One region of the Acerihabitans sp. genome, then DNA from elsewhere that is predicted to be linked to it. Evidence: predicted binding sites of a transcription regulator. Region 1 holds the regulator's gene; each other region holds the start of a gene.
What was found. Region 1 encodes PhoB, which activates phosphate uptake and scavenging genes when phosphate is short. Its sites were predicted from a motif close to CTGTCATAAAACTGNCNNAT; they were not measured.
Positions count from the first base shown of each region.

Region 2: the regulator PhoB is predicted to act here: its motif matches at 1,680-1,699, upstream of pstS (phosphate ABC transporter substrate-binding protein PstS).
Region 3: the regulator PhoB is predicted to act here: its motif matches at 1,462-1,481, upstream of glpT (glycerol-3-phosphate transporter).

Region 1 covers NZ_DASWOM010000128.1:39,683-42,966, forward strand. Annotated here, with positions in the region: gene phoR (phosphate regulon sensor histidine kinase PhoR) at 1-1,316, opposite strand, end outside; gene phoB (phosphate response regulator transcription factor PhoB) at 1,341-2,030, opposite strand; gene VGC33_RS21065 (exonuclease SbcCD subunit D) at 2,242-3,284, shown strand, end outside.
Region 2 covers NZ_DASWOM010000132.1:26,310-29,593, reverse strand. Annotated here, with positions in the region: gene pstC (phosphate ABC transporter permease PstC) at 1-470, opposite strand, end outside; gene pstS (phosphate ABC transporter substrate-binding protein PstS) at 533-1,573, opposite strand; gene VGC33_RS21300 (anaerobic sulfatase maturase) at 1,741-2,961, opposite strand; gene VGC33_RS21295 (DUF202 domain-containing protein) at 2,958-3,284, opposite strand, start outside.
Region 3 covers NZ_DASWOM010000059.1:39,301-42,584, forward strand. Annotated here, with positions in the region: gene glpT (glycerol-3-phosphate transporter) at 59-1,414, opposite strand; gene VGC33_RS09835 (ABC transporter permease) at 1,654-2,652, opposite strand; gene VGC33_RS09840 (sugar ABC transporter ATP-binding protein) at 2,649-3,284, opposite strand, start outside.

The DNA.
Region 1 (3,284 bases):
AAGTGAGTGGCGCTATTGTCGGTCAGGACGGCGGGTACAATCAACCGGTTGGGCAAGGTAAAAAAGAAACGGGTACCGGCGCCGGGTTCGCTGATGACATCAAGCCGCGCATCGTGATTGCCAAGGGCGTGCTTTACGATGGCAAGCCCGAGGCCGCTGCCGCCGGTCTGGCGCGAACGGGCCTTATCGACCCGGTAAAAACGCTCGGTCAGGCGCGGCAGATGTTCCGGGGCGATGCCCGGCCCGTTATCGCTGACCTGAAACTGCGCGCCGTCGGGCGTACGCTGCCAGCACACCTCGATACGGGTGCCCGGCGGCGTATGGATGACCGCATTGTAGATAAGGTTGGACATCGCGCTGCGCAGCTGATCTTCATTGCCGCGCACCATTAACTGTTCGTTGACCCGAAACACGATTTCATGCCGTTCCTGGCTGAGCGCGCCGGCGCTTTGCTGCAGGCGCCTGAGGATGGCGGGAATATCGATGCGATCATTGACTTCGCCCTGCGGCGCGGCCTCGATACGAGATAAGACCAGCAGTTGCTTGACCAGGCGCTCCATGCGCTGCGTCTGATCCTGCATGGTATGCAGGGCCTTGGCGCGGATGGCCTCATCCATATCCTGGTCGCTCATCATTTCCAGATAACCCTGCAACACCGTCAGCGGCGTACGCAGCTCATGGCTGGCATTGGCGAAAAAGTTGCGCCGGGCCCCTTCCAGCTGACGCATCTGGGTCACGTCGCGCGCCACCATTAACAGCTGATCGTCGGTATAGGGCATCACGCGGAATTCTACATAGCGTTGCTTGTTAAGCAGTAGCGTTAACGGCCGCTCGAAAGATCGGCTCTGTATATAGCTGTTGAATTCAGGATAACGCAGCAAGTTGAGGATATGCTGGCCGTTGTCTTCCGGCCAGCGGAACCCGAGCAGCTGTTGCGCCAGGCCGTTGCACCAGAATATATGGCCGTCGTCGGTCAGCATCACCAACGCATCCGGCAGGGTTTCGGCGCCGCTGCGAAACCGTTTAAACAGCGTGGCCAATTCCCGCCGCCGCCGCCGGTGGCGCAACTGCATCTGATGCAAGCCGTAAAACAGCGGTTCCCAGCTTCCCCGCCCAACCGGCGGCTTATGCCTGAGATCAACCCATAGCCAGCGCGACAGCCGCAGTTGGTAATAATAATTGCGCACCAGCGCCGCCAGCAGCGCCGCCACCAGAAGCCAGGCCAGATGGCCGACGAAAAGCGACAATAACAGGGCCGGCAGGCAAAACAGCCCCAGCTCAAGCACTATTTTACGCCAGGATAATCGTTCTAGCACCGGCAAAGCTCCCCTGTTACCGCGCTAATAGCGCGCGGAAAAACGATAGCCGGTGCCGCGGACCGTCTGCACCATCCGATCGTGACCGCCGGTTTCCAGCGCTTTGCGCAGCCGGCGAATATGCACATCAACCGTCCGGTCCTCAACATACACATTAGTGCCCCAGACATGGTTTAACAACTGTTCGCGGCTATATACCCGTTCGGGATGAGTCATGAAAAAGTGCAGTAGTTTAAATTCGGTAGGCCCCATCTCCAGCGCCAGCTCGTTGGAGGTCACCCGGTGCGACGACGGATCCAGGCTCAGCCCCTGCAGTTCGATTTTATCTTCCACCGCCATCGGCGAAATGCGGCGCATTACCGCCTTGATCCTGGCCAGCAGCTCCTTGGGCGAGAACGGTTTGGTAATATAATCATCCGCGCCCACCTCCAGCCCACGCACCCGGTCTTCCTCCTCGCCGCGCGCGGTCAGCATCATGACCGGGATATCGCGGGTGAGCACCTCGCGTTTCATATGTTTAATAAATTGAATTCCCGAACCGCCTGGCAACATCCAGTCGAGCAATACCAGATCCGGATAAGGCTCCGCCATACGGCTCACCGCCGCGCCGTAGTCTTCGGCTTCGATGGGCTGGAAGCCATTCTGTTCAAGTACGAAGCACACCATTTCACGAATCGGCGCTTCGTCTTCCACGACTAATATGCGTTTTGCCATTTTTTCCTGCCATTAATCTCTGCGGTTAACGTGCCCGGGCATTATGCGTCACTTTTATGACAGATTTATTAAAATCAGCCCATTGTGCCGCAAGCTTAGCGCATGGCGATTTTTTTCGGCTTGGGCGGCCAAAATTAAACACTTTCCGTCGGCATCGACCGGGCGAGGGTTTATACTCTCGCCCTGACTTTTGCACTCTCGCTGGAGCGTCATGCGGATCATCCATACTTCTGACTGGCATCTGGGTCAGTCGTTTTACACCAAAAACCGCGCCCGCGAGCATCGGGCTTTTTTGCAATGGCTGGTGGCCCAAGTGGAAGAGCAGGATATCGACGCGGTGATCGTGGCCGGCGATATCTTTGATACCGGCACCCCGCCAAGCTATGCCCGCGAACTGTTCAACCGTTTCGTGGTGGCGTTGCAGCCCACCGGTTGCCGGCTTGTCGTGCTGGCGGGCAATCACGACGCGGTGGCGACCCTGAATGAATCCCGCGCGCTGCTGGCCTGCATGAATACCCGGGTTATCGCCGGCATCCACGGCGAAGGCGCGATCGGCGGCCGGGACGATGACGATAGCGCCGCCGGTAACCCCGACGACGACAGCGGCGACCAAGCGGTTTTTGTGCTGTACGATCGTAGTGGAAAGCCGGGGGCGATACTGTGCGCTATCCCTTTTTTACGCCCGCGCGACCTGCTGACCAGCCGCGCCGGACAATCGGGCGATGAGAAGCAACGGGCGCTGATGGATGCCATCGCCGCCCATTACCAGACGCTTTATGACCGGGCGCTGGCCCTGCGCGCCCAACTGCCCGGCCGGCTGCCGATTATCGCCACCGGACACCTGACCACGGTGGGCGCCGCCACCACCGATTCAGTGCGGGATATTTATATCGGCAGCCTCGACGCGTTTCCCGCCCAGCTGTTCCCCCCGGCGGACTATATCGCCCTTGGCCATATCCACCGACCGCAGTGCGTGGGGGGACAGCAGCACATCCGCTATTGCGGCTCGCCCATCGCCCTGAGCTTTGATGAAACCGGTCAGCCCAAGCAGATCAATATCGTCAGTTTTGACGCCGAGGGGGTGGCGGAGATCACCCCACGGTTGATACCGGAAATCCAGGCCCTGCGCCTGATAAAAGGCAACCTGGCGGAAATTGAAGCCCGGCTGCGCGCGTTCAGCGACTATCCGGCGTCCACCCCGGTCTGGCTGGATATCGAAGTGGTGACCGACGCCTGGCTGAATGATATCCAACA
Region 2 (3,284 bases), on a different contig from region 1:
ATAAACGGAATGGTCGACATCACATCGCCCAGGGGCTGTTGGAAATACTGGGCGAACAGGGGGGCAAAAACAAACAATCCCCACATGCCGTAGACAATGCTGGGGATGGCCGCCAACAGCTCGATGGCGACGCCAAGCGGCCGTTTCAGCCAGTTGGGAGCGAGTTCGGTAAGAAACAGCGCAATGCCGAAGCTGACCGGAACGGCAATCAGCAACGCGATAAAAGAGGTGACCAGGGTGCCGTAGATAGGAACCAGCGCGCCGAATTTTTCACCGGGCGGATCCCATTCCTTGGTCCAGAGGAACGCGAAACCGAACTTTTCCAGGCTCGGCCACGAAGCGACAATCAGCGAAACGATAATTCCGCCCAACATCAATAAGGTAATCAACGCGGCCAACCTGACCAACGTACCGAATATCAGGTCGCCTTGTTTGCCAGGGGCATGCTGTGCCGGCGTATTGTCAGCCATAGAATACTCTTTTAGTTGGTTCGTAATCCCTCCCCGTAAGGGAAGGGACGAAACGCACGGACTTAGTAGAGCGCTTTACCGGTACTGTCTTTGATATTGGCTTTCCAGGCGGCGCGGACCTGCTCAACCACGTCCTTCGGCAAGGTGGCGTAGTCCAGGGCATTAGCCTGGTCGGCACCCTTGTTGTAGGCCCAATCGAAGAATTTCAGGGTTTCACGGCCCTGCTCAGGCTTGGTTTGGGTAGTATGCAACATAATAAACGTGGTGGAGGTGATCGGCCAGGCATTGTTGCCCTTCTGGTAAGTCAGGTCCTGGGCAAAAGACTGCTGCCAGTCGACGCCTTTCGCCGCCGCGCTGAAGTTGTCCTGGGTCGGCATCACCGGCTTGCCGTCGGCGGAAATCAGCTTGGTATAGGCCAGGTTGTTCTGTTTGGCGTAGGCGTATTCCACATAACCGATGGAACCCGGTAAACGCTGGACGAAGGCGGCGATGCCGTCATTGCCCTTGCCGCCCAGTCCGACCGGCCAGTTAACCGTGGAACCGGCGCCGATTTTTTCTTTCCAGGTGGCGTTCACCTTGGCCAAATAGCTGGTGAACACAAACGATGTGCCGGAACCATCGGCGCGGCGCACCACGGCGATGTTCTGATCCGGCAGCTTCAGGCCCGGATTCAGTTTAGTGATGGCCGGGTCGTTCCATTTTTTGATATTGCCCAGGTAAATCTCACCCAGGGTATGGCCGTCCAGGGTCAGTTCGCCGCTTTTGATTCCCGGTACGTTGATGGCCAGCACCACGCCGCCAATCACGGTCGGAAATTGAAATAATCCTTCTTTCTTCAGGTCGGCATCGCTTAATGGAGCATCGGACGCGCCGAAATCGACGGTATTGGCGATAATCTGTTTGATGCCGCCGGAAGAACCGATGCCCTGGTAGTTAACTTTTACGCCGGTTTCTTTTTGATAGGTATCGGCCCATTTAGCATAAACCGGGGCGGGGAATGTGCCGCCGGCACCGGTCAGGTTTGCGGCAGCGAACGAAGAAAGACTCGCCAGGGCGAACGTAGCTGCTACAACACTGGCAACGGTGGTATGCATCAGTTTCATAATCCCTCCTGTGGGATATTTTAAAATCGGCCCATGGCCGTTTTCTTCAATTATAATTGCTGCAGGAGGGAAAATAGGACAATTAGGTTACAGATACATGTCGGTAATATGACGTTTTTATGACAGTAGGCCGGGTGCCTCTGTTTACCCCATGATAGCGGTTTATTTCACCCACCGCACCCCGCAATCCTGCCAATATTGCGCATGATGCCGGCCGGGGGCCGATGGTGCGCCAGTTCGCCGGCCATATACGCCATATAGGGCGCAATATGGGAAAAAATAGCTTTATAGCCGGAGCAAAGATGATTATGCCACTGACCCCCGACACGGTGAATACGGTGCTTCGGACAGCCGCCGTGACAGGCGAACCGATACTCGCAGGACAGGCATGGCGTAGCCACATTGGCTTTTAGCTGGCCGAACCGCCGCTGTTTTTTGCCATTGACCATTTCGGCCAGATTTTCCGTCAGCAGATTGCCCAGTTTATGCTCCGGGTAGACAAAATGATCGCAGCTGTAAATATCGCCGTTCTGCTCGACGACCAAGCCCTGGCCGCAGGTGGGCTGCATCACGCACAGACTCGGCGTAACGCCGCACCAGGCCGCCAGCGCATTATCGAATAACTGCACGAACACCGCGCCGACATCATGCCGCACCCAATAATCAAACAGGGTATTGATAAACGCGCCGTAGGCCGCGCCGCTCACCGACCACGGCGTCAGCGTTTTCTCGCCCGCGGCGTGGGGATAAATCAATTCTCCACGCCCCGCCGCGGACGACGTTTGTTCCACGGCCGGGATAAATTGCACATGGTGCGCGCCCAGTTCTTGGGTTATAAACCGGTAAATCTCCAGCGGAGCCTGGGCGGTTTTATCGTTTACCACGCATAACACGTTGTAATCAATATTATATTTCTTAAAAATTTGAATGGCGTTGATGACCTGGTCAAAGACCGGCCGGCCGCCGGCGGAATGGCGATATTCATTATGCAGCCGGGCGGTGCCGTCCACGGAAATGCCCATCAGGAAATGATTATCGGCAAGAAAACGGCCCCATGGATCGTTTATCAGTATGCCGTTGGTTTGCATACAGTTGGAAATCCGTTTTCCACGGGCGTAGCGCTGCTGATAGCGCAGCGCGGCGGCATAAAAATCCATGCCGGCCAGGGTCGGTTCGCCGCCCTGCCAGGCAAACATCACCTCGTCCCCGGCGCTGGCGCCGATATATTGCTTGATATACTCCCTGAGCACCTCATCCGTCATATGCTTTAACGACGCCGCCCCGTGGGGAATAACGGTATCTTTCTTGTCGATATAAAAACAATAGTCGCAGCGGATATTGCATTGATAACTGGTGGGTTTCGCCATCAGGGAAAAAGGGCGTTTCATAATAACCGCGACTCCAGGCAGGTATTGAGTACCGAAAAACACATCATGGCGGACGCTATCAGCAGGATAAAGGACATAAAGCGGAATAACCAGTGCCGTTGTTGCAGAGTAAACGCGCGATGGGGGGAGGGTTGCGCCGACCGGGCATAGCGTTTTACGCCGACCATGACCGCCGCCAGACAAACCAGCATCACCCCCGCGCCGGTAATCAACGGCAGGTGTTTAAGCCATCCCACGCGAATAAACAGCAGGCTTTCGATCACCAGCACATACAGCGTTCGGGACCAGGCCAGGCGCGTCCGCTCCGGCTGCAATCCAGGGTC
Region 3 (3,284 bases), on a different contig from region 1:
AACCGTGGTGTTTATAACCACGGTATGGCGTGTTATGGGGGACCAGCCGCTCAGCCGCTCAGCCGTTCGCCGACGCCAGCCGGCGGCGATGCTGTTTTTCACCGATCATGGTCAGGGCCAGCAGCAGCACCGCCAGGAGGCAGCCGCCGATCATCACGATAAAACCACCGTTCCAGCCAAAATAATCCACCGTATAGCCGACCACCGAGCTGGCCGCCACCGAGCCACCGAGATAACCGAACAGGCCGGTAAAACCGGCGGCGGTGCCGGCGGCTTTTTTCGGCGCCAGCTCCAGGGCGTGCAGCCCTATCAGCATCACCGGACCGTAAATCAGGAAACCGATCACCATCATGCACAGCATATCCACGCCGGGATGGCCGACCGGGTTAAGCCAGTAGACGACAGTTGCGATCGTGACCAGCGCCATGAAAAACATGCCGGTGGCGCCGCGATTGCCCCTGAATACCTTATCGGACATCCAGCCGCACAACAGCGTGCCGGGAATGCCGGCATACTCATAGCAGAAATAGGTCCAGGAGGTCTTATCCAGCGTGAAGTCCTTTACCTCCTTCAGATAGGTCGGCGACCAGTCCAGAATGCCGTAGCGCAGCAGGTAGATAAACACATTAGCCAGGGCGATATACCATAACAACTTATTGGGGAAGACATATTTTTGCAGGATCTGGCGCGTGGACAGTTCCTGTTCGGCGGCCTGTTTATCATAGTCCGGCGGGTAATCGTTTTTATACTCCTCAATCGGCGGCAGGCCGCAGGATTGGGGGGTATCGCGCATCAGCGCGTAGGCCGCCACCGCGATGACGATGGCGACCAGGGCGGGCATATACAGCGCGCTATGCCAGTCGTTAAACCAGATCATGCCCAACAGCAGCAGCAGCGGCGGAATACCGCCCCCCACGTTATGGGCGCAATTCCATACCGAAACAATGGCGCCGCGCTCCCTATGTGACCACCAATGCACCATGACCCGCCCGCACGGGGGCCAGCCCATGCCCTGGAACCAGCCGCAGGCAAACAGCAACACGAACATAATGGCGATACTGGAGGTGGCCCAGGGCACAAATCCCATAAACAGCATCACCGCGGCGGCGAGCATCAGCCCGGCCGGCAGGAACACCCGCGGATTGGACCGATCCGAAACCGATCCCATAACAAATTTGGATATGCCATAGGCAATGGAGATGCCCGAGAAGGCCACGCCCAGGTCGCCGTGACTATAACCTTGCTCAACCAGGTAAGGCATAGCCAGCGCGAAATTTTTTCGCACCAGGTAATAGGCGGCGTAACCGAAAAAGATACCTAAAAACAGTTGCCGGCGCAGGCGGCGGTAAAGGGGATCAACCCCATGTTCCGGCACGCGGGGCCGATGGACGGCGGGTTTGAACAAACGTAGCATGTCGTCTCCGGTGGTGTTTAAAAAATGACCAGCCTGAACTTTTGTAGAGGCGACCGAAGTATGACCGGAGGGATGGAATGAAGTCGCGCGTTGGTCCCGTGATCCGGGATCTGCGTCGGCAGGCATATTCAATTTTTAATAGAAATCTGCGAAATATGATAGAAACCATATTATAAACATGGATTTACCGGCGGCTTGCCCGCGGCGCCGCCGGGGTCCGGCCTTGGCGACGGGACGGATCAGCGCCGCTGGATATAGGTGATGGCCAGCGCCGCGGCCAGCACCAGGCCCTTGATAATATCCATCGCATAATAGGGCACCGACATCATCACCAGGCCGTTTTGCAATACGCCCAGGATCACCGCGCCCACCAGCGTTCCCAGCGCGTTGGGTTTGCCGGAACCGGCCAGGGAAAAGCCGATATACGCCGCGGCCACCGCGTCCATCAGGTAGCCGCCGCCGGCGTTGACCTGGGAGGACCCGATGCGCGAGGCCAGTAAAATCCCCCCAAGCGCAGCAAGCCACGACGAGATAACGTAGGCCAGGATGCGGTAACGGGCGGTGCGGATGCCGGCCAGCCGCGCCGCTTCAGGATTGCCGCCGATGGCGTACATCCGGCGTCCGTGCCTGGTCAGGGATAAGCCGAGCTGCACCACTACCGTGACCGCCAGCATGATAATCACGATAACCGGCACCTGGCCCAGGGCGGAAAATACCGCCGGTATTTCGCCCTGGGCCATATCGCCGCCCGGCAGCACCATATTCTGCGTGATGGAGCCGCCGAAGCTGTAGGTCATCGCAACGCCCTGCACCACAAACAGCGATCCCAGCGTGGCCAGCATATCCGGAATTTTCAACACGACGATCAGAAAAGCGTTGAACAGGCCCACCAGGGTACAGACGGCGAGCGTCAGGGCGATCGCCTGCGTGGTATCCAGGCCGTGCCAGACAAACATCGATACCACCAGCGCATTGGCCAGCGAAGCGGTGGATCCCACCGACAGGTCGAAACCGCCCACCGCCAGCGACAGCGAGACGCCGATGGCGATGATGGTCACGATGGCGATGGAGCGCAGAATATTGACGATGTTATTGGCATCGAGAAAATTATCCGAGGCCAGGCCGAACAGCGTCACCAGCGCCACCACCGTCAGCAGCATCCCCCAGCGGTATAAAAAGTCAAACAGGCGGTGACGCCAGGGCTGCGCGCCCGACTTCAGGAACAGTTCATTACTCAAGGGAGCGTACCTCCGGTTGAATATAACAGCAGGGTTTCTTCATCCGTGGTTCGCGCGTCCAACTGCGCCACGATGCGCCCATCCCACATCACGCAAATACGATCGCAAAGGCCCAGCAGCTCGGAAAACTCGCCCGAGGCGTAGATGATGCCTTTGCCCTGGCGCGCCAGGCCGTCAATCAATAAAAACAAATCCTGCCGGGCCTTGATATCCACGCCTTTGGTCGGCTCGTCGAAGATGAGCACCTCGGCGTGGCCGCGCAGCCATTTGCCGACCGCCACCTTTTGCTGGTTGCCGCCCGACAGGCGCAGCAGTTTTTGGTCCAGGCCGCTGGCGCGGATGCCCAGGCGTTCCACCATCCGGCGCGCGAAGCGGCGCGCCCGCCCGGCGCTGAACCAGCCCCAGCGGGTAAAGGTTTTATCGGCGCAAACGCTCAGGTTCATGGGCAGGTTTTCGTGAATAAAAATGCCTTCCTTGCGCCGTTCCTCCGGCACCAGGGCCATTCCGCGCCTTACCGCATCATAAGGCGTGGTCGGTCGCCAGGGCTTGCCGTTGAGTTCGCCGTCGGCGACGCTTACGGCCGAGGCGCCGAACAACGCTTTGCACAGCTCGGTTTTGCCGGCGCCCGCCAG